One region of the Streptomyces sp. NPDC046308 genome, then DNA from elsewhere that is predicted to be linked to it. Evidence: riboswitches for the same ligand, from Rfam matches in the RefSeq annotation. Region 1 holds a riboswitch; the other holds the start of a gene.

What was found. Region 1 has a riboswitch for guanidine ahead of ACZ6JT_RS17025 (DMT family transporter). Riboswitches for the same ligand answer to the same signal wherever they lie in the genome.
Region 2: it holds a riboswitch for guanidine, as region 1 does, so the genes downstream of both, ACZ6JT_RS02710 (Ohr family peroxiredoxin) here and ACZ6JT_RS17025 (DMT family transporter) in region 1, are expected to answer to the same signal.

What each region holds. Positions count from the first base shown of each region.
Region 1 covers NZ_JBVJFB010000003.1:702,294-717,206, reverse strand. Annotated here, with positions in the region: gene ACZ6JT_RS17105 (PLP-dependent cysteine synthase family protein) at 1-867, shown strand, start outside; gene ACZ6JT_RS17100 (DUF488 domain-containing protein) at 1,030-1,386, opposite strand; gene ACZ6JT_RS17095 (hypothetical protein) at 1,383-1,802, opposite strand; gene ACZ6JT_RS17090 (MBL fold metallo-hydrolase) at 2,043-2,795, shown strand; gene ACZ6JT_RS17085 (PTS transporter subunit EIIC) at 2,887-4,098, opposite strand; gene ACZ6JT_RS17080 (PTS transporter subunit EIIC) at 4,406-5,707, opposite strand; gene ACZ6JT_RS17075 (PTS sugar transporter subunit IIB) at 5,908-6,141, shown strand; gene rph (ribonuclease PH) at 6,237-6,962, shown strand; gene ACZ6JT_RS17065 (hypothetical protein) at 7,089-7,469, shown strand; gene rdgB (RdgB/HAM1 family non-canonical purine NTP pyrophosphatase) at 7,477-8,091, shown strand; tRNA gene ACZ6JT_RS17055 (tRNA-Leu) at 8,147-8,230, opposite strand; gene ACZ6JT_RS17050 (HNH endonuclease) at 8,283-8,414, opposite strand; gene ACZ6JT_RS17045 (HNH endonuclease signature motif containing protein) at 8,768-9,415, opposite strand; gene bcp (thioredoxin-dependent thiol peroxidase) at 9,554-10,021, opposite strand; gene ACZ6JT_RS17035 (DUF3618 domain-containing protein) at 10,126-10,446, shown strand; gene ACZ6JT_RS17030 (GroES family chaperonin) at 10,490-10,831, shown strand; guanidine-III (ykkC-III) riboswitch at 10,895-10,963, shown strand; gene ACZ6JT_RS17025 (DMT family transporter) at 10,995-11,315, shown strand; gene ACZ6JT_RS17020 (transglycosylase domain-containing protein) at 11,365-13,893, opposite strand; gene ACZ6JT_RS17015 (ABC transporter permease) at 14,080-14,883, shown strand.
Region 2 covers NZ_JBVJFB010000001.1:579,278-594,190, forward strand. Annotated here, with positions in the region: gene ACZ6JT_RS02680 (SpoIIE family protein phosphatase) at 1-648, opposite strand, end outside; gene ACZ6JT_RS02685 (xanthine dehydrogenase small subunit) at 1,170-2,648, shown strand; gene xdhB (xanthine dehydrogenase molybdopterin binding subunit) at 2,645-5,044, shown strand; gene xdhC (xanthine dehydrogenase accessory protein XdhC) at 5,046-5,855, shown strand; gene ACZ6JT_RS02700 (type 1 glutamine amidotransferase domain-containing protein) at 5,995-6,786, opposite strand; gene ACZ6JT_RS02705 (AraC family transcriptional regulator) at 7,062-8,102, shown strand; guanidine-III (ykkC-III) riboswitch at 8,155-8,218, shown strand; gene ACZ6JT_RS02710 (Ohr family peroxiredoxin) at 8,293-8,745, shown strand; gene ACZ6JT_RS02715 (hypothetical protein) at 8,732-9,181, shown strand; gene ACZ6JT_RS02720 (TetR/AcrR family transcriptional regulator) at 9,245-9,856, opposite strand; gene ACZ6JT_RS02725 (nuclear transport factor 2 family protein) at 9,950-10,378, shown strand; gene ACZ6JT_RS02730 (NmrA family NAD(P)-binding protein) at 10,375-11,235, shown strand; gene ACZ6JT_RS02735 (ATP-binding SpoIIE family protein phosphatase) at 11,468-13,954, shown strand; gene ACZ6JT_RS02740 (RlpA-like double-psi beta-barrel domain-containing protein) at 14,315-14,913, shown strand, end outside.

The sequences.
Region 1 (14,913 bases):
ATCTGGGCGAAGCTGGAGGACCGCAACCCGACCGGCTCGATCAAGGACCGCCCCGCGCTCCACATGGTCGAGCAGGCCGAGAAGGACGGCCGGCTGTACCCCGGCTGCACCATCCTCGAGCCGACCTCGGGCAACACCGGCATCTCCCTGGCGATGGCGGCCAAGCTCAAGGGCTACCGCATCGTGTGCGTGATGCCGGAGAACACCAGCCAGGAGCGGCGCGACCTGCTGGCCATGTGGGGAGCCGAGATCATCTCGTCGCCGGCCGCCGGCGGCTCGAACACCGCGGTCCGCGTGGCCAAGGAACTGGCCGCGGAGCACCCGGACTGGGTGATGCTCTACCAGTACGGCAACCCGGACAACGCGGGCGCGCACTACGCCACCACGGGTCCGGAGATCCTCGCCGACCTCCCGTCGATCACCCACTTCGTGGCGGGCCTGGGCACCACGGGCACGCTGATGGGCGTCGGCCGCTACCTGCGCGAGAACGTCCCCGACGTCAAGATCGTGGCCGCCGAGCCGCGCTACGACGACCTGGTCTACGGCCTGCGCAACCTCGACGAGGGCTTCGTCCCCGAGCTGTACGACGCCTCGGTCCTGACGACCCGCTTCTCGGTGGGCTCGGCGGACGCGGTCACCCGCACGCGGGAGCTGCTGCAGCAGGAGGGGATCTTCGCGGGCGTCTCCACCGGAGCCGCCCTGCACGCGGCGATCGGCGTCGGCCGCAAGGCGGTCGCCGCGGGCGAGACGGCCGACATCGTCTTCGTCGTGGCCGACGGCGGCTGGAAGTACCTCTCGACCGGCGTCTACACGGCCGCGACCACCGAAGAGGCCATCGAGGTCCTCCAGGGCCAGCTCTGGGCGTAGCCCCTGCGGGGTCGCCCGGCCGTCTCGGCTACGCCGCCGCTTCCCGGGGCTCCGCCCCGGACCCCGCGCCTCAATCGCCGGCGGGGCTGGATCTTTCAGCCCCGCCGGCGATTGAGGCGCGGGCGCGGAGCGCCGTGTAGTGACCGGTCCGGGCGGGCCCGGCTAGGCGGACAGCAGGTCGGCGAGCACAGCCGCATGGCTCGTGGCCGGGTCCTTGACCGCGGTCAGGAGGGTGAGCGGCCCGGCCTCGGCGAGCAGCCGCAGGCGGTCCAGCTCCGCCACCGCCTCCGCCCCGGCCAGCTCCGCGAGGTACCGCTCCCGGAACTCCCCGGCGGAGCCACCCGCGTGGAACCACTTGCGCAGCGCCGCCGACGGCGTCACCGCCCTCGGCCACTCGTCCACCCCCGCCGCCTCCTTCGCCAGGCCCCGCGGCCAGAGCCGGTCCACCAACACCCGCACCCCGTCCGCGCCCGGCTCCGGCGGGTCGTACACGCGCCGCAAGCGGATCTCCGGTTTCACCGGCCGCCTCCCAGTCCCTTGACCTCGTCCCACAGCACCGGGTCCAGCACGCCCAGCCGCGCCCGGAACTCCCACAGCGACACCTCCGCCGGCCGGTCCGCCTCCAGGAAACCCGCCCGGCCCTGCGCCCCCACCGTCCCCGGGGGCAGCGGGATCACCCCGGCCCGCCGGTCGTCGTACTTCCCGGTGATCCACGCGACCCGCGCGCGATGGCCCCGTACCGTCTCGACCGCGAGGACCAGGCACGTACGGCCGTCCGCCAGGGACCACAGCTCCCCGGCGTGCGGATGCGGCGGCGGACCGGACCCGTGCGCCGGCGGGGCCCGGCGGGGGACACCCGGCCGCGCCCCCGCCACCAGCGCCACCAGCGCCACGGCCACGACCGCAGCCACGGCGGGCCACCAGGACGTGTCCATGTTCCGACCGTAGCCGCGCCAACGGCACCCGGCACCCGGCGGGGCCGCACGGCGCGATGGGCACGGCGCATCTAGGCCCGTACACCTGACCGCTTGCCATTACTGGGTATGAGTGGTGCAGGCGGTGACTTCCCCCACAACGGCCCGCCGCGGAGGAGCGACCGGACGTTTCGCGCCTTACGCTCGACGCACGCACGGCCCGCATTCCGTCCACGGACCGTCCACGGAGGTTCACGCTCCATGAAGCTCACCGTCGTCGGCTGTTCGGGGTCGTTCCCGTCCGCGGAATCGGCCTGTTCGAGCTACCTCGTCGAGGCCGACGGCTTCCGGCTGCTCCTCGACATGGGCAACGGCGCCCTCGGGGACCTCCAGCGCCACTGCGGTCTCTACGACCTCGACGCGATCTTCCTGAGCCACCTGCACGCCGACCACTGCATCGACATGTGCGCGTACTTCGTCGCCCGTTTCTACCGGCACGAGGGCGGCCGCTGCGGCACCATCCCCGTCTACGGACCCGAGGGCACCGAGCGCCGCCTGACCACCGCCTACGACGACGTCCCCGACGAGCGCTCGATGAGCGAGGTCTTCGACTTCCGCACCCTGAAGTCCGGAAGCTTCGAGATCGGACCCTTCCAGATCCGCACCGAGCGCGTCGCCCACCCCGTCGAGTCCTACGGCATCCGCATCGAGCACGGCGGCCGCTCGCTCACGTACTCCGGGGACACCGGCGCCTGCCCCGAGCTGGCGCTGCTCGCCGACGGCACCGACCTCTTCCTCTGCGAGGCCTCCTTCACCCACGGCAAGGAGGACATCCCCGACCTCCACCTCAACGGCCGCGAGGCCGGTGAGTACGCGCGCGGCGGTGGCGTCGGCCGGCTCGTCCTCACGCACATCCCGCCGTGGACGGACGCGGCGCAGAACCTCGCCGACGCCCGCGCGGTCTACGACGGCCGGGTCGACCTGGCGTACGCGGGCGCGGTCTACGAGATCTGACGGATCCGACCGGTCATGCGGGCCGGAACACGCGCAAGCCCCCGCCCTCCCTTCCGGGAGAGCGGGGGCTTCGACGTGTGGGCGAGCGGGCCTACTTGGCCTCCGCCTTCAGCAGCTCGGCCAGCTCCTCGTCGGACTCGCGGCCCGGCGTCGGGAGGTTCCACTTGACGATCGCGAAGCGGAAGACGACGTAGTAGACCACCGCGAAGCAGAGGCCGACCAGCGCCAGGCCCAACGGGTTCGTCGCCTTGCCGAGGTTCAGCAGGTAGTCGATGGCACCGGCGGAGAAGCCGAACCCGTCCTTCATGCCGAGGGACCAGGTCAGGGCCATGGACACACCGGTCAGCACCGCGTGGACCGCGTACAGCACCGGGGCGATGAACATGAAGGTGAACTCGATCGGCTCGGTCACACCGGTGACGAAGGAGGTCAGCGCGAGGGAGAACATCATGCCGCCGACGACCTTGCGGCGCTCGGGGCGGGCGCAGTGCACGATCGCGAGGCAGGCCGCCGGGAGGGCGAACATCATGATCGGGAAGAAGCCGGTCATGAACTGTCCGGCGGTCGGGTCACCGGCGAGGAAGCGGGAGATGTCGCCGCTCTTGCCCTGGTACTCGCCGGCCTGGAACCACGGGAAGGAGTTGAGCAGGTGGTGCATGCCGACGGGGATCAGACCGCGGTTGGCGACACCGAAGATGCCCGCGCCGACCGCGCCGGAGCCGACCAGCCACTCACCCAGGCTGTGCAGACCGGTGCCGAGCACCGGCCAGATCAGACCGAACACGATGCCGATCACCAGGCCGGCGAAGGCCGAGAGGATCGGGACCAGGCGGCGGCCGCCGAAGAAGCCCGCCCACTCGGGCAGCTTGGTCCGGTAGAACTTCTGGTAGAGCAGGGCGACCACGATGCCCATGACGACACCGCCGAGGACCTTGGCGTCCACGGGCGCGTCGACCATGACGACCTTGCCGTCGACGGCCTTGGCTATCTTGGGCAGGTTGGAGTCGGTGAACGTGGCGAGGACGCTCTTGAAGACCAGGTAGCCGGTGACGGCGGCGAGCGCGGTGGAACCGTCCGACTTCTTGGCGAAGCCGATCGCGATGCCGACGGCGAACAGCAGCGCCATGTTGTCGAGGATCGCGCCACCACCGGCGGCCATGTAGCCGGCAATCTTGTTGACGAACTCCGGCATCGACGCCGAGCCCAGCATGTCCTTGTCGCCGAGGCGAACCAGGAGTGCGGCGGCAGGCAGCACGGCCACGGGGAGCATGAGGCTCCGGCCGATGCGCTGCATGACGGCCATCACGCCAGCGCCCTTCTTCTTCTCGGCCGCGGGAGCGGCAGCCGTGGTCACAAGGTCCTCCAGTGGGCAAGGCGCCGCCAGGGGAAACGGGGACGGCGGCGTCTTCGAAAGGGGGGATACACGGGGGCTCGAACGCGCCTCGTGGTCTACACCAATTGTGGTGTAGACCAGTTGTAACACGGTGAGGGTTAGATAAGGAACCTTCGATTTCCTGTGGCCTGGATCACACCTCCCGGGGTATGCCGAAGGGCCCCCGGATCGTGATCCGAGGGCCCTTGACGGACCGGTTCGCACCCTGCTGGGAGGCTCAGGCCTTGGTGGTCTCCGACTGCATCGCCGCGATCTCCTCGTCCGATTCCCGGCCGGGCGTCGCCAGGTCGAACTTCGTGATCGCGAAGCGGAAGACGACGTAGTAGACGAGCGCGAAGCACAGGCCGATCGGAATGATCAGCCAGGGCTTCGTCGCCAGCTTCCAGTTGATGACGTAGTCGATCAGGCCCGCCGAGAAGCTGAAGCCGTCGTGGACGCCCAGCGCCCAGCTCACCGCCATGGAGACACCCGTCAGCACCGCGTGCACCGCGTACAGGGCGGGTGCGACGAAGAGGAAGGAGTACTCCAACGGCTCCGTGATCCCGGTGACGAACGAGGTCAAGGCCACCGACAGCATCAGGCCGCCGACCTCCTTGCGCCGCTGCGGCTTCGCGCAGTGTGTGATCGCCAGCGCCGCGGCCGGCAGCGCGAACATCATGATCGGGAAGAAGCCGGTGAGGAACAGGCCCGCGTTCGGGTCGCCGTGCAGGAACATGTTGATGTCGCCGTGGTACGTCTTCCCGTCCGGCGCCGTGTACGACCCGAACTGGAACCACATCGGCACGTTCAGGAACTGGTGCAGGCCGATCACCAGCAGCGCACGGTTCGCGACGCCGAAGATGCCTCCGCCCCACGAGCCCAGACCGCGCAGCCAGTCGGAGAAGCTCTCCAGCCCGGCGCCGACCGGCGGCCAGATCCACAGGCAGACCGCGGCGAAGGCGATGGCGGCGAAGGACGTGATGATCGGGACCAGCCGCCGGCCGTTGAAGAACCCGAGCCAGTCCACCAGCTTCACCCGGTGGTAGCGCTGCCAGAGCCAGGCGGCCAGCAGCCCCATGACGATGCCGCCGAAGACGCCCGGGTTCTGGTAGGTGAACGCGACGAAGGTGTCGTTCTGACCCAGGCAGCCGCCCCCGATGTTCCGGCTCCCCTCCGGGCACTCGTTCGGGAACTGGTGCAGCACTCCCCGGTAGACGAGGAAGCCCGCCGTGGCCGCGAGGGCGGTCGAACCGTCCGCCTTCTTCGCCATGCCGATGGCGACGCCGATGCAGAAGAGGAGGGGCAGGCCGAGGTCGGGGTCGAGCAGCGCGCCGCCCGCGCCCGCCATCACGCTGGCGACGTCCGTCCACTGCAGGCCGTCCTTGCCGAAGACGTCCGGTTGACCCAGCCGCAACAGGATGCCCGCCGCGGGCAGTACGGCGATCGGGAGCTGAAGGCTCCGCCCCATCTTCTGCAGCCCCTGGAACAGGTTGTTCCGCCACGACGGGCGTGGTGCTGCTTCGGAGATGCTCGCGCTCATCGGAGTCCTCCCTGACCGGCCCGTTTTTGGCTGCCGCACCACTTGCGGCACACTGGTGTAGACCAGTTGTGGGCAGGTTGGTGCTGATCGTCATCATTCGGCAGGCAGTGGTCATGCGCTCGTGTAGATGGGCCAACCGTGCGTTACCGTGACAAAGCGGATCGTGCAGGTCGTTCTTCGTAGAACTCAGGGAGAAACACATGGCCACCAAGGCTGAGAAGATCGTCGCCGGGCTCGGCGGCATCGACAACATCGAAGAGGTCGAGGGCTGCATCACCCGCCTGCGCACCGAGGTCGTCAACCCCGACCTCGTCGACGAGGCCGCACTCAAGGCCGCCGGCGCCCACGGCGTCGTGAAGATGGGCACCGCCATCCAGGTCGTCATCGGCACCGACGCCGACCCGATCGCCGCCGACATCGAAGACATGATGTGATCCGCACCCCCTAGGACGCCTCACACAGCGGACCCCGTCCCGGAACCACCCGGACGGGGTCCTCGCGTTCCCCCGCAGGGACTAGGCTCGGAGCCATGTCTCGCATCGACGGCCGCACGCCCGAACAGCTCCGCCCGGTCACCATCGAACGCGGATGGAGCAAGCACGCCGAGGGCTCCGTCCTCATCTCCTTCGGAGACACCAAGGTCTTCTGCACCGCCTCCTTCACCGAAGGAGTCCCGCGCTGGCGCAAGGGCAGCGGCGAAGGCTGGGTCACCTCCGAGTACTCGATGCTGCCCCGCTCCACCAACACCCGCGGCGACCGCGAATCCGTCCGCGGCAAGATCGGCGGCCGCACCCACGAGATCTCCCGCCTCATCGGCCGCTCGCTGCGCGCCGTCATCGACTACAAGGCCCTCGGCGAGAACACCATCGTCCTGGACTGCGACGTCCTCCAGGCCGACGGCGGCACCCGCACCGCCGCCATCACCGGCGCCTACGTCGCCCTCGCCGACGCCGTCGCATGGGGCCAGAAGAAGAAGCTCATCAAGGCCGGCCGCAAGCCCCTGACCGGCACCGTCGCCGCCGTCAGCGTCGGCATCGTCGACGGCGTCCCGCTCCTCGACCTCTGCTACGAGGAGGACGTGCGCGCCGAGACCGACATGAACGTGGTCTGCACCGGCGACGGCCGCTTCGTCGAGGTCCAGGGCACCGCCGAGGGCGAGCCCTTCGACCGCAAGGAACTCAACGCCCTCCTCGACCTCGCCGCCGGCGGCTGCGCGGACCTGGAAGCCATCCAGCTGGGCGCGCTCGAACTGTAGGCGGGCGTCCGCTCCCTGGGCGGCAACCGCCGGGCCCGGCCCGGCGTCTAGCACAACACGGGCGCACGGTGTCACAGCCGTGCGCCCGTCCACGCATCCGAAATCCTGCTCCCGGGGGAGAACCGCATGAAGCTCCGCATCGCGGCCATAGCCGTGGCCGCCGTACTGACCGTCCCGGCCCTGTCCGCCTGCGACGCGATCTCCACGGCGATGGACTGCGCGAACACGGCGGTGGCCATCACCGACGGCGCGAACGACCTCCAGCAGGCGGTCTCCCAGGCGGGCAACAGCCCCCAGGACGCCCAGAACGCGCTCAACCAGATCGAGGCGAACCTCAAGAAGATCGGCGACCAGACCGACAACGCCGACCTGGGCAAGGCCATCACCTCGATGAACACGGCGGTCAAGAACGTCCGCGCCTCCATCGAGAGCGGCAACACCGTCCCGGACATCCAGCCCGTCGCCGACGCGGCCGGCGAGATCTCCAAGGTCTGCACCCCGGGATAATGGGCGCATGACCTCGACGCCCAGCCGCCTGATCCTGGCTACCCGCAACGCGGGCAAAGTCTCCGAACTCCATGCCATCCTGTCCGCAGCCGGCCTGCCGCACGAGCTGGTCGGCGCGGACGCGTACCCGGAGATCCCGGACGTCAAGGAGACCGGCGTCACCTTCGCCGAGAACGCCCTCCTGAAGGCCCACGCCCTCGCGCAGGCCACCGGGCTCCCGGCCGTCGCCGACGACTCCGGCCTCTGCGTGGACGTCCTGGGCGGCGCCCCCGGCATCTTCTCCGCCCGCTGGGCCGGCACGCACGGCGACGACAAGGCCAATCTGGACCTGCTGCTGGCCCAGCTCGGCGACATCGCCGACGAGCACCGCGGCGCCCACTTCTTCTGCGCGGCCGCGCTCGCCCTGCCCGACGGCACGGAACGCGTGGTCGAGGGCCGCCTCCTGGGCACCCTGCGCCGCGCCCCCTCCGGCACGGGCGGCTTCGGCTACGACCCGATCCTCCAGCCCCTGGGCGAATCCCGCACCTGCGCCGAACTCACCCCGGCCGAGAAGAACGCCATCTCCCACCGCGGCCAGGCCTTCCGCGCCCTGATCCCCTTCGTCCGCGCCCTCCTGGGCTGAGTCCGGGCACCAGAACGGCCTGCGAATCAATCCTTTGATTCGCAGGCCGTTTATGTGCGGCGGAAGGGATTCGAACCCTCAAGCCGTTTCACGGGCCACAGATCCTAAGTCTGCTGCGTCGCCGTTGCGCCACCGCCGCTAGCCGCCTGCCATGATAGCGGCAGGCGGCTGGGTCGGTTGATGAAGATCGGTTATGTCGAGGGGCGGCTGCCTCCTCGACACCAGGTGCTGGTGATGGCATGGCAGTTGGGGCACAGCAGCCGCAGGTTTTCCCGACGGTCGTCGCTGCGGTCACCGTTGATGTGGTCGACCTCCAGGGTCATGGGACGCCCCCGCCACTCGGGAGGTGTGCCGCACCGTGCGCAGCAGTCCGGGGTGCCGATGTCTCGAAGGGCTCGACGTAGGAGCGCGGTGCCTGTTCGCTGTCTTCCGCTTCGGGTGACGAGGATGTCCTCTGCGGCCTTGAGCGGTCTGGTCCCGGCCTTGCCGCGTTGATGCCCTTGGCCGAGGAAGTGCGACGTATTGTGTCCCTCCTCTGCGATCCACCTGCGCAAGTGGGCACGCTGTCCGCCGTGGTCGGGGAATCCCAGCACCCGGAGGGTTCCGGCGATACTGGCCGACTTGGTGATCGCCTGCGCCAGTTCTTCTCGTGAGGGCCGATCGTGGCGTTGGCTTTTCATACCCGCCCCTTGCCCCGACCTCGGTACGAGTCGGTCGTGGAGTGGCAGTTGGGGCACAGCAGCCGCAGGTTTTCCCGACGGTTGTCGCGCCAGTCGCCGTTGATGTGGTCGACCTCCAAGGGGAGGTGTTCACCCATCCAGACTGCGGAGATGCCGCAATCGGCGCAACGTTCCTCGATGCCGAGGTCGAGCAGAGAGCGCCGGAGCATCGTGTTCGGAGTGCGCCCGGCGTGCGGAGTGCGGTTCTCACGGAGGACCTCGTCGGCTGTACGCCGTCGATGGTTGTCCCGCATCCGGTCCGTACGGGACGGGCCGGTGAAATGTGATGTGTCGATGCCCAGCGCTCGGACCCGGCGGCTGATGTGGGTGTGGTGCCCTCCCACCGCGTCGAGCCCCAGGCGTCGCAGCACCTCGTACATGTTGCCGGCGGCGCTGACCGCCTCCTCCAGGACCGCGCGTGTCCAGCGGTTTCCGTCCCGCTCGAAGTGGGAGACGTCCACTCCGAGCCGGTTCATGCGCCTGCGTATGTAGTCACGCGAACTGCTCTTCGGATCGACCCCCAGCCGCTCCAGCGCCTCCGTCAGCGTGCGCGACGCGCTCGCCGCCTCTGTGAGGCGTTCTCTCGTGTACGGGCTTACCGGCATCGTCGCCCCTCCGTTTTCGACCGCGCGTGCGGCGCTCGTACGGAGTAACGGGTGCGGGTGGCGGACGGTCACGGCTGGTTTCGTCCGACAAGCGGAGCGGCCCGCGCCGGGTGGGGGCGGGCCGCTGCGTGGGGTGGGTCAGATGCCCAGGTCCTTGATGATCTTGGCTACGTGGCCCGTGGCCTTGACGTTGTAGAAGGCGTGCTCGACCTTGCCCTCCTCGTCGACGACCACCGTGGAGCGGATGACCCCGGTGACCGTCTTGCCGTACAGCTTCTTCTCGCCGTACGCGCCGTACGCCGTCAGGGTCTCCTTCTCCGGGTCGCCGACCAGGGTGACCTTCAGGTGCTCCTTCTCGCGGAACTTCGCGAGCTTCTCCGGCTTGTCCGGGGAGACGCCGATGACGTCGTAGCCGGCCGTCGCCAGGACGTCCAGATTGTCCGTGAAGTCGCAGGCCTGCTTGGTGCAGCCCGGGGTCAGGGCGGCCGGGTAGAAGTAGACGATCACCTTGCGGCCCTTGTGGTCGGCGAGCGAGACCTCGTTGCCGTCCGCGTCGGGCAGGGTGAAGGCGGGGGCGGTGTCGCCCGGCTGAAGTCGCTCGCTCATCTGGACAGTCTCCTCAAGAGGGGATCGGTACGTCCCGAGACTAAGCTGACAGACTGTTCACCGGGGACTACCCCCCACCGGACCACGACGACGGAGGCAGCGCGGTGCCCGAAGCCAGGACCCCCGCACAGATCGAGGCGGACATCGTCCGCCGCCGCGAGCAGCTCGCCGAGACGCTCGACGAGATCGGCGTGCGCGTGCACCCGAAGACGATCATCGGGGATGCGCGGGCCAAGGTCGTCTCGACCGTCGACCACACGGCCGGGCGGGCCTTCGCCGCGGTGAACCGTGTCGTGACGGACCTGAGGGACGCCCTGCGCAATGAGGACGGCAGTCCGCGTCCCGAGCGGATCGTGCCGGTCGCCCTGCTCGCGGCGGGTGTGGTCGGTGTGGTTGTCCTGTCGGCACGACGCAGGCGCGCGTGACCCTGAGCGGCGCGGGGCGGTCGCGGACAGGTAGGTTCGGGGCGTGAGCGACAACACCACCCACGACAAGCTGCCCATCCGCATGCTGCACGACCGCGTGCTCGTGAAGTCCGACCTGCCGGAGGGCGAGCGGCGCTCGGGCGGCGGCATCCTGATTCCGGCGACGGCCGCGGTGGGCAAGCGGCTGGCCTGGGCCGAGGTGGTCGCGGTCGGGCAGAACGTACGGACGGTCGAGCCCGGGGACCGGGTCCTGTACGACCCCGAGGACCGCGCCGAGGTCGAGGTGCGCGGCGCGACGTACGTCTTGATGCGCGAGCGGGACCTGCACGCGGTGGCCGCGGAGCGGCTGGAGGGGTCGGAGGACTCCACCGGTCTGTACCTGTGAGCGTGCACCCCCTCCCCGGCTGAGCCGAGAAAGGGCCGGTGGCCTTCGTCACCGGCCCTTTTCGCTGCCCTTTGCTACGGTGGAGGAGACCCGACGAGACGCGCCGTACCGGGTACGACAAGACGACGCACCCCGTATCGCTCGATGTCTCGGAGGTGCCGTCATGGCCTGGGTTCTTCTCGTCGTCGCCGGTCTGATCGAAGTGGCCTGGTCGATCGGCATGAAATTCACCGAGGGCTTCACCCGGCTCTGGCCCAGTGTGTTCACGGGCGCCGGGATCGTCGCCAGCATGGTGCTGCTGTCCTACGCCGCGAAGACCCTGCCCATCGGTACCGCGTACGGGGTGTGGGTGGGCATCGGCGCCGCCGGCGCGGCCGTGCTCGGCATGGCGGTGCTGGGCGAGCCCGTCACCGCCTCCCGGATCTTCTTCATCGGTCTGCTGCTGGTCGCCGTCGTCGGGCTGAAGGTGACCTCCGGACACTGACCGCCCGGACCCTGACCGCCCGGGCCGCACTGACCGCCCGCGCCGGCCGTCATTCCAGGAACGCCGAGGGCGGCGGGCGCAGGCCGTCGGCCGGGCCGCCGTCGGCGCCCTGGGTGCCCGTCGTCCCCTGGGTGCCCTGGGTGGTGCCGCCGTTGTCCTGGCCGCCCTGGGTCTGGCCGCCCTGGGTCTGGCCGCCCTGGGTCTGGCCGCCGTTGTCCTGACCCCCGTTGTTCTGCCCGCCCTGGGTCTGGCCCCCGTTGTTCCGGCCGCCGTTGTCCTGCCCGCCCTGCGTCTGGCCGCCCTGCGTCCGGCCCCCGTTGTCCTGACCCCCTTGGTTCTGGCCGCCGTTGTCCCGGCCGCCCGTCGGCGGGGTCGGCCGCCGCGGTGGCGTGGGCGTGAGTTCGTCGTCCGGCGTGTCCTGCGGGGGGTTGGACTCCGGGAGCGGCGGCGGGGGCCGCGCCGCGCCCTGCTGGAGTTCCAGGTCGAAGTCGACGGGGTCGGTGCCCTCCAGCGCGGTCTTCGTGTACGCGGCCCAGATCCGGGCCGGGTAGCCGCCGCCGCCGATCCGGGGCTCGCCCAGGGCTCCGTAGAGCGACTGCAGGGTTCCGGTGTCCGGGTCCTGGCCCATCATCGCGACGACCGTGACCAGGTTCGGGGTGTAGGCCGCGAACCAGGCCGAGCGGTCCAGTTCGCCGGTGCCGGTCTTGCCGGCGGCCGGGTGGCCGGCGGCGAGGGCGGCCGTACCGGTGCCGTTGTCCACGACGCTGACCAGCATGGAGGTGGTGGTGTCGGCGGCCTCGCGGCTGATGGCCTGGGTGGGGGTGCGCTCGGGCAGGCCGATCGTGTCGCCGCCCTTGGTGATCTTCTCCAGGAAGGTGTACGGGGTGCGCCGGCCGTGGTCGGCGAGGGTCGCGTAGGCCTGGGTCATGTCCAGGACGCTGGCCTGCATCGTGCCGAGGGCCATGGCGGGGCCGGTGACGAAGTTCGGGGTGTCCTCGGGGATGCCGAGGTCGACGGCGGTCTTCTTGACTTTGCCGGTGCCGACGTCGACCACCATCTGCGCGTACACGGCGTTGACGGAGAGGTCGGTGGCGGTGTTGACGGTGATGTTGCCGTACGAGACCTGGCCCTCGTTCTCGGGGTTGAAGCGGATCCGGCCGCCGACGACGGGGCGCCTGTTGTCGCCGTTGTAGATCGTGTTGGGGGTGATCCGGCGGCCGTCCTGGGTGCGGGAGCCGTTCTCGACGGCGGACGCGAAGACGAACGGTTTGAAGGTGGAGGCGACCTGGTAGTCGTGCCGGGTCGCGTTGTTGACGTACTGCTTGGTGTAGTCGATGCCGCCGTACATGGCGACGACCTTGCCGGTGGCCGGGTCGATGGAGGCGCCGCCGGCCCGCACCAGCCGGTCCGCCTTGCGCGTGTCGGGGTCGAGTTTGCCGGTCATCTGGTCGTCGACGGCCTCGACGAAGGCGCTCTGGCGGCGCTTGTCGATGGTGGAGGTGATCCGGTAGCCGCCCTCGGCGAGGGTCTTGTCGTCGAGGATCTTGTTCTCGACGATGTAGTCCTTGATGGCTTCCACGAGGTAGCCGCGCTGGCCGGACAGGCCCGCGGCCGCGCGGACCTTGCCGGGCTCGGGGAACTGCGTCGTGGCGCGCTCGGTCTCGGACAGCCAGCCCTTCTTGACCATGCCGTCGAGTACGTAGTTCCAGCGGGCGAGGGCGCGGGGGCGGCTCTGCGGGTGGGCGACCACGTCGAAGGCGCTGGGGGAGTTGAGGAGGGTGGCGAGGTAGGCGCCCTCGGCGGTGGTGAGGTTGCTGACGTCCTTGCCGTAGTAGGCCTGGGCGGCGGCCTGGATGCCGTAGGCGTTGCGGCCGAAGTAGCTGGTGTTCAGGTAGCCCTCGAGGATGTAGTCCTTCGACTTCTCGCGGCCGAGTTTGATCGCGATGAAGAACTCCTTGACCTTGCGTTTGATCGTCTGTTCCTGACCCAGGTAGTAGTTCTTGACGTACTGCTGGGTGATGGTGGAGCCGGACTGAGTGCCCTTGCCGGTCGCGGTGTTCCAGGCGGCGCGGAGCATCGCCTTGGGGTCCACCGCCCGTTCGGAGTAGAAGTCCCGGTCCTCGGCGGCCAGTACGGCTTCCTGCACGGTCCGCGGGATCTGGGAGAGCGGCACGTTGACGCGGTTGACCTCGCCGTCGCGGGCGATCTGCGAGCCGTCGGAGTAGAGGTAGACGTTGGACTGCGCGGTGGCGGCGGCGTTGGCCGGCGGGATGTCGACCAGCAGGTAGCCGGCCACGAGGGCGCCGCCGATCAGCAGGGCCAGCAGCAGGACGGCGCCCAGGACCATGCGCCACGTGGGGACGAGGCGGCGCCAGCCGGTGCGTTCACGGCGGGGCTTCTTCCCCGGTGCGGGCGGGCCGGGTTGCGGCTGGGGCTGCGCGGGGGCCTGCGGTTGGCCCTGCGGTTGCCGGGCCTGCGGTTGTTGCCGGGGCTGATGGTTCGCCCGTGGCTGCCGTGCTTCGGGCGGGGTGTCCGGGTCGCGAGGGGTCCAGCCCGGGGGTGGTGACTGGTCGCTCATCTCCAGGACTCCTCGACGCCGTTCGAAATATCCACTTCTGTACCTCATGGTGTCTACCCGATGGCCGGTGATTCCGCTCCGGACGGGCGTAAATCGGTCGCGTGGATCGCCCCTCCGCACTAAGCTCGCGCGCTTTGGCCGACGTAGGAACGACGTGGAAAACGGAGGGATACGGTGCGCCGGAGAGTGCGTCTCTACCTGGCGGTCGCGGCAGGCGGATTCAGGCGGTACGCCACGTATGGAACGGCGACGGCGGCCGGGGTCTTCACCAACACCACCTTTGGTTTCATCGTGGCGTACACCTACATCGCACTGTGGGACGAGCGCCCCGGGCTCGGCGGCTACGACCAGGCGCAGGCCCTCACCTTCGTGTGGGTGAGCCAGTCGCTGCTCGCCGCAGGGGCGTTGATCGGGGGCGGCTTCCAGGAGGAGATCCAGGAGCGGGTGCGCACGGGCGACATCGCCGTCGACCTGTACCGGCCGGCGGACCTCCAGATGTGGTGGCTCGCCGCCGACATGGGCCGGGCGGGCTTCCAGCTGCTGGGGCGCGGGCTGGTCCCGTTGGCGGCGGGGGCGCTGGCGTTCCGGCTGGCGCTGCCCACCGATCCGCTGCGCTGGCTGCTGTTCCTGGTCTCGGTCGTGCTCGGACTGGTGGTGAGCTTCGCGGTGCGCTACCTGCTGGGGCTGCTGGCCTTCTGGCTGATGGACGGGTCCGGCATCAACATGATGGCGACCGTCGTCTCGATCTTCTTCTCCGGGATGCTGCTGCCGCTGACCGTCTTCCCGGGCGGCTTCGGCGAGTTCGTGCGCGTGCTGCCGTGGTCGGCGATGCTCCAGGTGCCGATGGACGTCCTGCTGGGCAAGCACGCGGGGGCCGGGGGCGCGGCCGAGGCGCTGGGGTTCCAGGCCGGGTGGGCGCTCGTACTGCTGGGTGCGGGGCGGCTGCTGCAGTCGGCCGCGACGCGGAAGGTGGTGGTCCAGGGTGGCTGAGGCGGAGGCGGAGGCTGAGGAGGCGGTGGC
Region 2 (14,913 bases), on a different contig from region 1:
CAGCGCGGGCATGTCGTCGGGAACGGCGCAGGCCAGCAGGGTCTCCACCTGCCCGTCGAACTGCTCGGGGGGCAGACCGAGCAGGTCGAGCACGTGCGCGTGGGCCTCCATGCGGCCGGTGCTCAGTTCCAGGATGAACGCGCCGCCCTGGTCGGGCACCAGGGATTGGCCCAGATGTGCCTGCGGGGCCTTGCGTCCGGCGAAGCGGGCGGCGACCGATTCGAGTCCGGCCGCCACCTGATCGGCGTAGAGCTCCAGGAGGCTGCGGTCGTCGGCGCTGAAGCCGTCCCCGACCTCGCCGGCGACGATCAGGCACCCGAGCTCCTGGTCGCCGTGTCCCAGCGGGAGCGCCCCCAGCGAGATTTTGGCCGGCGACTGGGGGGCGCCGTTCCCGACCCTGGTGGGGAAGTGGTGGGGATCCTCCTCGACGAAGGTGGCGAGCTCCTTGGGGGTCAGCCACAGCGGGCGGCCGGAGCGGAAGGCGTTGGCGGCGGGCGAATGGCCGGCCACGGCGAGGACCGCGGGCAGTCCGTAGAGGACCCCGCGGTTTCCGGTCAGCTCGGCCAGATGGAGTTCCCTGTCCTGGTCGGCGACGACGTAGACAGCGGCGAGCTCGGCCCCGCAGAACGCAAAGCGATGTCTGGTCACCGTCCGTGTCGCCTCCTGCCGAGGACGTCCCGCGGTGCGCCCTCTTCCTCCATGCTGTCGCGTCCGGGACGGTTCGGGCGAGTCGGAACGTGGCGCGGAGGGCCGGGCGCCACTACGCTGCGTGAAGGGCGTGTGACGGGAAGGGTGGCGGCGGGTTCGATGGGACACACCTGGTGGCGCGTACGAAGTCCCGCCGCACCGGGCGGCCGGCCCTCGTGGAATCGGCCCAGAGCCGCTTGACCGATCAACCAGCGGCAACGTAACTTCGTCGGCACCCGCCCATGAGCTGCTGGAAGGAGGCGAGGCCGGATGTCCACCCTCTCCGAACTGCCCCGCCCCGCACACCAGATCGCCTGGGCTCCGGGTCGTGTAGCGCACGGCTGCTGAACAGCCCCCTCGCCGGAGTGCCCGATCGCGGGCCCCGGCGCCTTCTCATCTCTGCCCTCACCCACGGCACTTCCCTGTGTGCCGATCCGTCGCGCTCCGGTATGCCCAGCCGCGACCACGAAGAGAGAAAGCTCCTGTACATGGCGATTATTACGGTCAACGGGAAAGAAGCACCGATCTCACCGGCCGCACCCCACACCACGGTGCTGGAATTCCTGCGCGAGCGCGGCCTCACCGGCACCAAGGAGGGCTGCGCCGAGGGCGAGTGCGGCGCCTGCGCGGTCCTGGTGGCCCGCCCCGGGGTGAACAAGCCCACGGACTGGGTGGCGGTCAACGCCTGCCTGGTCCCGGTCGCGGCCCTGGACGGCCAGGAGGTCATCACCTCCGAAGGCCTCGCCACCGCCGGCGCGCCCGGTGAGCCGGCCGCGCTGCACCCCGTACAGGAGGAGATGGCCGTCCGCGGCGGCTCCCAATGCGGTTACTGCACCCCGGGGTTCATCTGCAGCATGGCCTCCGAGTACTACCGGCCCGACCGCTGCGCGCACCCGCAGGCGGCAGGGGCCGCCGACGGCACTGCCACCCACTCCGAGCACGGTCCGAACGGTTTCGACCTGCACGCGCTGAGCGGAAACCTGTGCCGCTGCACCGGCTACCGCCCGATCCGCGACGCCGCCTTCGCCGTCGGCGCGCCCGCCGAGAACGACCCCCTGGCGCAGCGCCGCGAGCAGTCCCCGCCCGCACCCGTCGCCACCGCCTACACCCGCGACGACCGCGCGTTCCTGCGGCCGGGCACCCTGTCCGACGCGCTGCGGCTGCTGCGCGAGCGGCCCGAAGCGGTGGTCGTCGCCGGAAGCACCGACTGGGGCGTGGAGGTGAACATCCGCTCCCGCCGGGCGGATTGCGTCGTCGCGGTCGACCGGCTGCCCGAACTGCGCGAACTGCGCGTCGAATCCGACCGCGTCGAGATCGGGGCGGCGCTCACCCTCACGGAGATCGAACGCCGCCTCGACGGCAGCGTCCCTCTGCTGGCAGAGCTGTTCCCCCAGTTCGCGTCCCGGCTCATCCGCAACAGCGCCACCCTCGGCGGCAACCTCGGTACCGGCTCCCCCATCGGTGACAGCCCGCCGGTGCTGCTCGCGCTGGAGGCCTCGCTGGTGCTCGCCGACGCCGACGGCGAGCGCGAGGTCCCCCTCCGCGACTACTTCACCGGCTACCGGCAGAGCGTGCGCCGTCCCGGCGAGCTGATCCGCGCGGTGCGCGTCCCGCTGCCGCTGTCGCCGGTCACGGCCTTCCACAAGATCGCCAAACGGCGCTTCGACGACATCTCCAGCGTCGCGGTCGCCTTCGCGCTCGACATCGAGGACGGGACCGTACGCAAGGCACGCATCGGCCTGGGCGGCGTGGCCGCCACCCCGATCCGCGCCCTCGCGGCCGAGGCGGCCCTGGAGGGCGAGCCGTGGACTGCGGAGACCGTCGAGGCCGCTGCCCGGGTGCTGCGCGCCCAGGGCACTCCCCTGGACGATCACCGCGCCAGCGCCGGCTACCGCTCCGCGATGCTCGGCCAGAGCCTGCTGAAGATGTACGCGCGAACCACCGAGGCGGTGTCGTCATGAGCCAGTTGTCCGAACGCCCCGAAAAGCCCGTCGTCGGCCTTTCGATGCCCCACGAGAGCGCGAACCTGCACGTCACCGGCGCCGCGCTCTACACCGACGACCTCTCCCACCGCACCAAGGACGTCCTGCACGCCCACCCGGTCCAGGTCATGAAGGCCCACGGCCGGATCACCGCGCTGCACACCGGGCCCGCGCTCGCCGTGCCCGGCGTGGTCCGCGTACTGACGGGTGCCGACGTACCCGGCGTCAACGACGCCGGGATGAAGCACGACGAGCCGCTCTTCCCCGACGAGGTCATGTTCCACGGCCACGCCGTCGCCTGGGTGCTCGGCGAGACCCTGGAGGCGGCCCGGCTCGGGGCGGCGGCCGTCGAGGTGGAACTCGACGAGAAGCCCTCCGTGATCACGCTGGCGGAGGCGATCGCGGCGGAGAGCTTCCACGGCGCCCGGCCCGTGATGGTGACCGGTGACGTCGACGCCGGCTTCGCCGACTCCGCGCACGTGTTCACCGGCGAGTTCCAGTTCTCCGACCAGGAACACTTCTATCTCGAGACGCACGCGGCGCTGGCCCTCGTCGACGAGAACGGGCAGATGTTCGTCCAGAGCAGCACCCAGCACCCTTCGGAGACGCAGGAGATCGTCGCGCACGTCCTCGGCCTGCACAGCCACGAGGTGACCGTGCAGTGTCTGCGGATGGGTGGCGGCTTCGGCGGCAAGGAGATGCAGCCGCACGGGTTCGCGGCCATCGCCGCGCTCGGCGCCAGGCTGACCGGCCGGCCGGTCCGGGTACGGCTCAACCGGACCCAGGACCTGACCATGTCGGGCAAGCGCCACGGGTTCCACGCCGCGTGGAAGATCGGGTTCGACGCCGAGGGCCGCATCCAGGCCCTGGACGCCACCCTGACCGCGGACGGCGGCTGGAGCCTGGACCTGTCCGAGCCGGTGGTGGCCCGCGCGCTGTGTCACATCGACAACACCTACTGGATCCCCAACGCCCGCGTCGCCGGCCGCATCGCCAGGACCAACAAGGTCTCCAACACCGCCTTCCGCGGCTTCGGCGGACCGCAGGGCATGCTGGTGATCGAGGACATCATGGGCCGGTGCGCTCCGCTGCTCGGCCTGGATCCGATGGAGCTGCGCGAGCGCAACTTCTACCGGCAGGGCCAGTCCACGCCGTACGGGCAGCCGGTGCTGCACCCCGAACGGATCTCCACCGTCTGGGGGCAGGTCCGGGAGGACGCCGCCATCGCGGATCGCAGGCGGGAGATCGCGGCCTTCAACGCCGCGCACCCGCACACCAAGCGGGCGCTCGCGGTCACCGGGATCAAGTTCGGCATCTCGTTCAACCTCACCGCCTTCAACCAGGCCGGCGCGCTGGTGCTGGTCTACAAGGACGGCTCGGTCCTGATCAACCACGGCGGCACCGAGATGGGGCAGGGCCTGCACACCAAGATGCTGCAGGTGGCCGCGACCACGCTCGGCATCCCGCTGCACAAGGTGCGGCTGGCCCCGACGCGTACGGACAAGGTGCCCAACACCTCCGCCACGGCCGCCAGTGCCGGGGCGGACCTCAACGGCGCGGCGGTGAAGAACGCCTGCGAGCAGATCCGCGAGCGGCTGTTGCGGGTGGCCGGCACCCAGCTCGGTGCGAACGCCGCGGACGTGCGCATCGTCGAGGGTGTCGCACGCGTCCTCGGCGACGACAGGGAGCTGGCCTGGGACGAGCTGGTGCGCACCGCGTACTTCCAGCGGGTCCAGTTGTCGGCGGCCGGTTTCTACCGGACCGAGGGCCTGCACTGGGACGCGAAGCTCTTCCAGGGCTCCCCGTTCAAGTACTTCTCCTACGGCGCCGCCGCGACCGAGGTGGAGGTGGACGGCTTCACCGGCGCGTACCGGATCCGGCGGGTGGACATCGTGCACGACGTCGGCGACAGCCTCTCCCCGATGATCGACATCGGTCAGGTCGAGGGCGGCTTCGTGCAGGGCGCGGGCTGGCTGACCCTGGAAGACCTGCGGTGGGACGCCGGCGACGGGCCGAACCGCGGCCGTCTGCTGACCCAGGCCGCGAGCACCTACAAGCTGCCGAGCTTCTCGGAGATGCCCGAGGAGTTCCACGTCAGGCTGCTGGAGAACGCCACCGAGGAGGGCGCGGTCTACGGGTCCAAGGCGGTGGGTGAGCCTCCGCTGATGCTGGCGTTCTCGGTGCGGGAGGCCCTGCGGCAGGCGGCCGGGGAGTTCGGGCCCGCCGGGGTCAGTGTGGAGCTCGCCTCCCCCGCGACACCGGAGGCGGTGTACTGGGCGATCGAAGCGGTCCGCGGGAGCGGTGCGCGGCACGGCGGACACGCCCCCGGCGCCGGCGAGGCCCAGGCCGAAGCAAGTGCCTTGAGCAATGTCTGACATGACGTGGGTGGCCGCGGTCGCACGGTTGCGGGAGCGCCGGGAGCCCGGCGTGCTCGTGACCGTCGCGACCGTGCGCGGCCACGCGCCCCGCCGGGCCGGGGCCAAGCTCCTCGTCGGAAGGACCGAGACCTGGGGGTCGATCGGCGGCGGCAACATCGAGGCCGTCGCCATCGACCGGGCGCGCGAGCTGAACGGCCTGGCCCGTCCGGAGCCGGAGCTGATGGACTTCGCCCTCAACGACAAGGTCACCGGCCCGCACGGCGTGCAGTGCTGCGGCGGAGCCGTCACCGTCCTGCTGGAGCCGCTGCCGGTGGTCGAGGCGGTGGCGGTCTTCGGCGTCGGGCACGTCGGTCTGGAGCTGGCCCGCGTCCTGGCGCGCCACGACCTCGACCTGCACCTGGTCGACAGTCGCCCCGACATGCTGACCGACGAGCGGCTGGGCGTGCTCGCGGACGCGGTGGCGCAGATCCGTGTGCACCACACCCCGCTGCTTCCGGAGGAGGTGCTCGGGGAGCTGCCGCCCGGCACCCACGTGCTGATCATGACCCACGATCACGCCGAGGACGCCGCGCTCTGCGACGCCGCCCTGCGCACCGACGGTCTCGGCTCGATCGGACTGATCGGCTCGCCGGCCAAGTGGGCGCGGTTCCGGCGGCGGCTGGCCACCGAGGGCGGCCACGACAGCGCCGCCATCGACCGGATCAAGACCCCGATCGGGATCCCCGGGATCACCGGCAAGGAACCCGCAACGATCGCGTTGAGCGTGGCGGCGGACCTGCTCCGGTCCTTCGAGAGCGCCCGGCCCTGAGGGGTGCCCCCGGGCCGCACGTGCCGGGGGCACCCCTGCGCCGGCCCACGGCCCGCACGCGCCCAGGGCGTTCGGGACAGTGCGGAGACGGTCTTCGGCCGCCGGCCCGCGCGACGGGCACGATGCGGGGAGGCCGGGGTCAGGCTGCCCGGTGCACCGCTCCCGCCGCATGGGCGCGGACCAGGGCCAGGTAGTCCGCCGCCAGGCGGTGGCAGTCGCCGGGCCACCGGGCGGAGACGTAGTTGCCGTCCCTGACGGTGAAACCCCGTCCGGGCCGGGCGGCGGTGTCGCGCAAGGGAAGCGGCGGGCCGGCCAGGAAGTGGCGCGGATCGGCGAGCGCCGCGGTGACCTCCTGCTGCACGGTGGTGCGGTACGTGCGGTAGTAGCGCCCCAGCCAGAGCCGGGTGAGGTTCCATCCGGTCAGCTCCAGCAGGGACGTCAGGGCCGTCGTCCGCCGACCGTGGAGGACCGAGCGCCCGGTGGCGGGATCCTTGGCCCGGGCCGCGAGCAGCACGCCGTGGCACACGGCTCCGACCGGCAGCCCCCGGGTGAAGAGCCGGGCGAACAGCCGCTGGGCGGTGGCGTCTTCGAGCAGTGTCCGCATGCCGGCGGCGTGGCCGCCGGGGACGAAGAGGCCCGTGACGGCGGCCGGGTCCTGGTCCGCGGACCGCGCGTACTCCTCGTACGAGGAGGGGGCGAGGAAATGGGGGTCCTCCGTGAGGCGGCGGTAGGCGGCCAGTTCGGCGCGGCGGGTCATCAGCCAGGGCGACAGCCAGGAGAACCCGAGGTCCGTGAGCCGGGGGTCGGCGAGCGCGACCTTCCCGCCGGGGGTCGCGAACCGCACCTCGAAGCCGGCGTCCCGCAGCGCGGCCCAGGGCACCGCCGCCTCGGTCGGGTCGTAGTCGCCTGCGGGAAGCAGGAAGAGAATCACGGCGTACTCCTCTGAGCGGTGGTGATCAGGGCAGCACGCCTCCCGGCTTCCCCGGCACTCCGCGGGCCCCTGATCCCCTCGGTGTCCGAAGGCCGACCCTAGGAGCGGGCCGCGGCGCCGTCATTGACTCCGGCGGCCAATCCGTTGACTCCCCGGACCGCTCTCCCTCCCCGCTCCGCGGGCCCGCTCCCCGGGCCCGTGCTGCGGCCCGCCCGCCGGCGGCCGTCCTGCGGACGGTGTTGACGGGGGTGGTGTGCCCGCATTGACTGGCGGCCGTGTCCGCCACCGAGCCGCCCTCCGTCACCGCGTGTTACGCCCTCGCCGTCCTGAACGCGACGGCGGAGGGCGAAAACGGGCCGTCCGCCTCCTGGGCCCTGCCCACGGACCGGCTGGAGTACGGCGAGATGCGCGCCCTGTGGGACTCGGTGCTCGACGCCCGGGACGCCGGCCCGCACACCGGGCTTCTCGTGGGCGACCGCATCCGGCCCGAAGGCCTGCACATCCTGGGCCACCTCGTCCTCACCTGCGCCAGTCTCGCGGAGGCCGCGCGGGCGGCCGAGCGCTACCACCCCCTGGTCAGCCAGGCGGGCACGGTGACCCTGCACCGTGGCAGCGGCGTCGGCCGGATCCGCTACCGGCCGACCGTCGCCCCGGCCACCATGCACCCCCAGCAGGTGGAGGCGGTCGTCGCCACGATGGTGCGGGCGGCCCGCTGGATCGCCGGGGACGACTGGGCGCCCCTGGCCGTGTCGTTCGCCCACCCGCGTGCGGGCGCGGCCGAGCCCTACGCCCGTGTCCTCGGCTGCCCCGTCACCTTCGACACCCCGGAGAACGCGATCACGGTCGCCGACGAGGACCTGGACCGGCGCCGCCCGCTCCACGATCCCGCCCTCGACGCCCTGCACCGGGCCTACGCGGAACGGCTCCTGGACCAGCTGTCCGCGGGCGCGACCGCGGCCGGGCGCGTACGGCGGTGGCTGGAGCACGCCGCGCTGGAGGACGCGGGTCCCGAGGGCCCCGCCAAGGAGCTCAACCTCAGCGTCCGGACGCTGAGGCGGGCCCTGCACGCGGAGGGCACGTCATGGCGGGCGCTCCTCGACGCCGCCCGCCACGGCCGGGCCGGGCGGCTGCTGGAGACCACGGACCTGCCACTGGACCGGATCGCCCCCCTCGTCGGCCTGAGCGGCGCGACGGCCCTCGTCCGCGCCTTCACCCGGTGGGAGGGCATGCCTCCCGGCGCGTACCGCGTCCGGCACCGGCCCGAGCCCCGGCCCCAGCCCCAGCCCCCGGATCACGGCGGCGCCGGCGGCGGGTGAGGTACTTCACCACGGGCGCGGCGCCGACCGGCCGCCCGCGTTGCTAGATTGTCCGGCGGCCGGATTCGAGGCCCCGGACGAGATGCGCCGTACCCGGTTACGCACGACGACGCGCGAGGTGCTGCACGAGCAGCGCCTCACGCTGTCCGTACCCGGGCAGCGTCTCGTCGAGCAGGATGGGCCGAACGCCATGACCGTGCCACTCACCAGCAGCCTGTACCGGACGACCGCGCATGCCGCGGGGGGCCGTACCGGATCCGTCCGCACGGACGACGGGCGCCTGGACGTCCGCCTCGCCCCGCCGCGCAGGAAGGTCCCCGGCACCACCAACCCGGAGCAGCTGTTCGCGGCCGGTTTCGCCGCCTGCTTCACCTCCGCGCTCGCGGAGGTCGCCGCCGAGTTCGGGGCGGACGCATCGGCCGCGCGCGTCGCCTGCGAGGTGCAGCTCGGCACCACGGACACGCCCGCGGGCTACGGCCTCGCGGTGGCGCTCACCGTCAGCCTGCCGGGATGGCGCGCGGCGGACCTCCAGCCCCTGCTGCACCGCGCGGACGCGGTCTGCCCCTACTCGCAGGCCGTGCGCGGCAACGTACCGCTGACGCTGCTGGCCGTGGACGGACCCGCCGCCGATGACCGCGCCTGAGCCGGTGCCGGCGGTGCCCGTCCCGGGCGGACCCGGCGTCCCGGTGCCCGAGCACGGTGCCTGGCTGCGGCGCGGCATCAGCCGCGACGGCGGCCCCCTGACCGAGGACGGCGAAGTGGTGTGGCTGCAGGCCGGTCCGTACTACGCCGACAGCCGCGGCTTCGCCGGCACGACGTCCTTCGACGGCTCCCAGGTGCGCTTCCACCACCTCACGGGGGAGCCGGGCGAGGACACCGGCACCTTCCGGCGGGAGGGTGCGGACCTCGTCGAGTGGGGCACCAACCCGGACGGCAGCACCTTCCTGGAGGTCTGGACCCCGCTGCTCGGCGCCGACGGTGTCACCGGCTCCTGGTCCGGCCCGGACCACCACGTGGTGCGCGTCGGCCGGCACGTGGTGCACGTCGACGCCCGTACGGGTACCTACTGGCGGCTGTGACGGCGCGAGGGCCCGACCCCGGCCGTCGGCGTCACGGTGCGCCGGCGTCACGGTGCGCCCGGATCACGGTGCGCCGGACGCACCCCCTCGGGTGCGGGTGTCGAGGATCCCGGCGGTGAACTCCGCCAGCTGCCGGCGCAGTTCCTCGCGCGGCACCCCCTTGTCTGCGGCCAGGTAGGCGACGAGGTCGGCCCGGGTGGCGGCGAGCAGCGCGTGGGCGGTGAAGCCGGTGTCGGCCGGGCCCGGGATCTGCTCCAGCAGGTCCCGCAGCAGGGCGTGCCACCGCTCGTAGTGCGCCGTCCGGTAGGGACTGTCCGCGCCGGTCCCCTCCAGGGCCAGTGCGAGGTGGCGGTTGTCGAGCTTGAAGCACAGGACGGCGTCCAGCAGGGCCGGTACGCGCTGCAGCGGTGCGGTGGTGGGCCCCAGCGGGGGCGGACCGTCCTCGACGGCGCTCCTGACCGGTTCGAGCCGCGCCTCGTACAGCGCGCCGATCAGCCCGGTGCGGTCGCCGAAGGCGCGGAAGAGCGTTCCCTTGCCGACGCCTGCCGCCGCCGCGATGTCGGCCATGGTCACCTCCTCGGGGCTGCGGCAGTGGGCGAAGAGCTCGTCGGCGGCGGCGAATACGGCTGCCCGGTTACGGGCCGCGTCCTTGCGCGGACTGCGCTGTTCGGTCAACGGGATCCTCCGGTTGCGATGCGGACCGACGGTCCGTATCGTTCACCGACGAAGCGGACCACCGGTCCGTATCGTACAGGACGGAGTACCACCATGCCCACGACCACCACACCGGCGGATCTGTACCGCCACAGCCTCCGCCTGCTCCTGGCCAAGGACATCCCCGGCTGGGTCGGCCTGTGGGCCGACGACGGCGTGATGGAGTTCCCCTTCGCTCCCCCGGCCTGGCCGCAGCGGCTGGACGGCCGCGAGGCCGTCGCCGCCTACATGCGCGACTACCCCGACCACATCGACCTGCACGACTTCCCCGACGTGCGGATCCACGAGAGCACCGACCCCGGGACCATCGTGGTCGAGATGCGCGGCGTGGGCCGCCTCGTCGCGACGGACAGCCCCTTCGACATGAGGTACATCGCCGTCGTGACCGTCCAGGACGGACGCTTCACCTCCTACCGCGACTACTGGAACCCCCTCGCCGTCCAGGCGCCCGGGACGGACTTCACGGGGAGCGGCGCCCGATGAACCCCACCGGCACCACCCTCGTCATCGGCGCCACCGGCACCACCGGCGGCCGGACCGCCGCGCAGCTCATCGCCGCCGGCCACCGCGTCCGGGCCGCCGGGCGCCGAGCCACCCCGCTCCCGGGAGCGGAACCGGTCCGCTTCGACTGGTACGACGCCACCACCTTCGGCGGCGCCCTCGACGGGGTCGACCGCGCCTACCTCGTCCCGCCCATCGGCGACCCGGACCCGGCCGCCGTCATGCTGCCCTTCCTCCGGGAGGCCCGCGCCGCCGGCGTACGCCGCGCGGTCCTCCTCAGCTCCTCGGCCATCCCCGAGGACGGCCCGGCCGTGGGGGCCGTGCACCGGGCGCTGCCCGGCCTGTTCGAGCAGTGGGCGGTCCTGCGGCCTTCCTGGTTCATGCAGAACTTCACCGGCACGCACGCGCACGCCGACAGCATCCGTACCGAAGGGCTCATCCGGACGGCGGCCGGGACCGGCCGGGTCGGCTTCGTCGACGCCGAGGACATCGCCGCCGTCGCCGTACGCGCCCTGACGGACGACCGGGCACCCAATGCCGACCTGGTCCTGACGGGCCCGGAGGCGCTCGGCCACGACGACGTCGCCGCGATCGTCAGCCGGGTCACCGGCCGCCCGGTGGTCCACCACCCCCTGACCTACGAGGCCATGCGCGACCGCCTGGCCACCGTGATCCCGCCGGAGTTCGCCGCCATGCTGGCCGCGATGGACCGCGCCATCGCCGAGGGGGCCGAGGACCGCACCACCGACACCGTCGAACGCCTCACCGGCCGCCCGCCGAACCCCTTCCGGCTGGTCGCCGAACGGGAACTGGGCGCCGGACCGGTTCCGCGCGGCTGAGCGCCTCGCGCCGGCGCCGGGCCGGGCGCCGGGCCTGACCCGCAATACGACCCGCGCATCCCTGGTCGCAAGGCCGGCGGCGTCCGCGGCGCCGGCCTTCCCGCCCGGGGCACCCTCGCGAGACACTGTGACCGACGCCTGGGGCGGGACCGGATGGCGCAACGCCTCTGGCTCCCGTTCCGGACATCGCTCAGCATGAGGGCAGCGGGACCGGCGGACGAGATGGGCACGCATGCGCGCCACCGAGAGCAACCAGGACTATCCCTTCGCTGCCACGAACACGGCCGCGGCACTGCTGGACGACGCCGGGACGGTCCTCGCCTGGACACCGGCGGCCGAAGCCCTCCTGGACCGCGGGTCCGCGGACGTGTGTGGCCGGCCGGTACGGGACCTCCTGGCGGACGCGGGCAGCTGGGAGGCCGTCCTGGCCCAGGGTGGGCAGCGGAAGCAGGAGGACCCGAGGGGCTGGGAGGGCCGGGCCACCCTGCGGCACGGCTCGGGACGCGAGCTGGAGATCGGCTTCCGCGTCATCCCGCTGGACGACGGCGCGCGCGGGGACCGGGCCCGCTGCCTCGTACTCGGCGCACCCCTGGAACTGGTCGCCCGAGGGCGGCAGGACCACGCCTTCACGCAGGAACTGTTCCTGCAGGGCCGGGTGGGCCTGGCCGTCTTCGACGCCGAGCTGCGCCTGCTGCGGACGAACTCGCACCTGCTGCCGTACACCGGGGTGCCGGTCGACCTGTCCGGCCGGCGCCTGGCCGACTTCCTGTGGGCGCAGGACGCCCGGATCATCGACGACCGGCTGCGGGAGGTCCTGCGCAGCGGGATCCCCCTGGTCGGTTTCAACACGACCGTGCGCACCCTGGACGATCCGCGGGGCGGCCGGGTCGTGACCATCCAGGCGTTCCGGCTGCAGGACCCCGACGGGCATCCGATGGGCGTGGCGACGGTGTTCACCGACGTCACCGACCACGAGCGGGCCCGCGGACGCCTGGACCTGCTCTACCGCGCCACCGGAGCGCTGGGCGGTTCGCTGTCCGTCCTGCGCACCGTGGAGGACCTGGTGAAGGTCCTGACGCCGGCGCTCGGCGACTGCGCCGCGGTGGATCTGGCGGAGACCGTCCTGACCGGCGGTGAACCACCCGCCGACGGACCTCTCGCGCTGCCGCTGATCCGGCTGGCCGTCGCCGGAGCGGAAAGGGCCGCGCTGCGTACGGGGACCGCCCAGTTCGCGGATCCGATCGCCGCGGCCGCTCCTAACCCGACCGCGACGCAGGCGGGCGCGCCCGAACCGGGGGCGCGCGAGGAGCGGGGGTGCCGGGGAGCGCTGATCACCGGCCTCGGAACCGGGCCCTGGGCCGAGGAGGCTCCGGAGTGGGCCACGACCGTGCCGGGTGCCCATTCGGCGATGACGGCGCCGCTGTGCGCACGGGGCATCAGGTTCGGGAGGCTGACGCTCTGGCGCACGGGGGACGCTCCCCCGCTGGACGAGGACGACCTGGCGCTCCTGGAGGAGATCGCCGCCCGCGCGGCCACCGCCGTGGACAACGCGCGGCGCTACACGAAGGAACGCCGTACCGCCGTGGGCCTGCAGCGCAGCCTCCTGCCGCCGGCCACCTCGGAGAGGCCGGCGCTGGAGGCCGCGGGCCTCTACCTGCCCGCCGACGCGGACAGCGGTGTGGGCGGCGACTGGTTCGACGTCATCCCCCTGTCGTCGGCCCGGGTCGCCCTGGTGGTCGGGGACGTCGCCGGTCACGGGCTGCACGCCACGGCCATGATGGGCCGCCTGCGCAGCGCCGTACGCGCGATGGCGGACCTGGAACTGGAACCCGAGGAACTGCTCGCGCACGTCGACGACATGGTGCTCCAGGTCGCCGCCGAGGCCGAGAGCGACGAAGCGGACGACGCCGACGCGGGCATACCGGTGCCGAGCGGACCGGCGGGGGCCACCTGCCTGTACGCCGTCTACGACCCGGTCACCCGGGCGTGCGTCATGGCGAGCGCCGGGCACCCGCCGCCGGCCGTGGTCAGCCCGGACGGAAGCGTGGAGTACGTCGACCTGAGCCCCGGCCCGCCCCTGGGGGTCGGCGGCTGGCCCTTCGAACCGGTCGAGCGCGAACTGGCGCCGGGGAGCGTCCTCGCCCTGTACAGCGACGGCCTGATCGAACGCGGAGAGGGCGACATCGACCAGGGCATGGACGACCTGGCGGACCGACTGCGACGTGCGGACGTCATCGGCCGGCCGCTGCGCCAGGCCCGGCACGACATCGTCGAAGGGCTGCCGCCGGGCCGGCTCAGGGACGACGTCACCCTCCTGCTGGCCCGTACCCGGGTGGTGGATCCCGGCTCCCTCGCGACCTGGTGGCTGGACGCCGACCCGGCGATCGTCGGCGACGCGCGCCATCTCGTCCTGGAGCAGCTGACCGCCTGGGACCTCGACGAGCTCGCCTTCAGCACGGAGCTCATCGTCAGCGAACTGGTCACCAACGCCATCCGGCACGCCGGCGGACGGGTGCGCCTGCGCCTGATCCGGGCGGACACGCTGACGTGCGAGGTCTCGGACGCCAGCAACACGCAGCCGAGGATGCGGCGTGCGAGGAGCTCCGAGGAAGGCGGCCGCGGGTTGTACATCGTCGCCCAGCTCTCGCACCGCTGGGGCAGCCGCTACACCAGGGGCGGCAAGACCGTCTGGTCCGAACAGAACCTGCCGCCGGCCTGACCGACGGGACGTCGCGGAAGTCCGCGGGGCATTGGGGCGGAGCGTTAAGGGGGAATCAAACGAACCTTAAGGCTGCCTGCGCTCCTCCCGTCCCCGCCTCGATCAGGAAGATCGGTACGCGCTCCGCACGCCCCGGCCTCCCGCAGCCGTACGGCGTCCACCTGCGCCTTCGACCGTGCTCCACGAGCCCCGCGACGCCCTGGCCCGCCCCACGCAGCACGCGAAGGCCTCCGCACCGCTGGATTTGTAACGCAGCGACAAGGAATGAACCGGGGTGTGACGGCGGGCGTATGCAGGACGGCAAGACAGCGTCCATCGGATCGAGGAGTGTCCATGTCACGCAAACGGACTATGAGTTTGATGAAGAAGCTCGTGCTCTCCGTCACCACGGGAACCCTGGTGACCGGAGGCGTCATCGCCACGGTGGCGACCGGCAACGCCTCCGTACCGGACGTCGTGTGTCCGGGGTCGACGGTGACGCTGTCGGGCGAGGCCGGCCCGCCCGCGGCGACCAGCGGGACGTTCCCGGTGGGCACCAAGCTGAAGGTCACCAACCTGGACAACGGCCAAGCCACCACCGTCACCGTCACCGGCCCCTCGGGCAGCTGCGTGCTCCTCAACAACGCGGCCTTCGACAAGGTCCGCGAACCCGGCAAGAACCTCATCCGACGCGCACGCGTCGAGCGCGTGGGGGGCGGCGGCACACCGGCCGCCGGCGCGACCGGCGGGGCGGGCGGGACGGGCACAGGCTCGACCGGTGCGGCGGGGGGCCAGGCCAAGCCGGCCACGGGTGAGGTCGTGTGTCCGGGGTCGACGGTGACGCTGTCGGGCGAGGCCGGCCCGCCCGCGGCGACCAGCGGCACGTTCCCGGTGGGCACCAAGCTGAAGGTCACCAACCTGGACAACGGCCAAGCCACGACCGTCACCGTCAACGGCCCCTCGGGCAGCTGCGTCCTCCT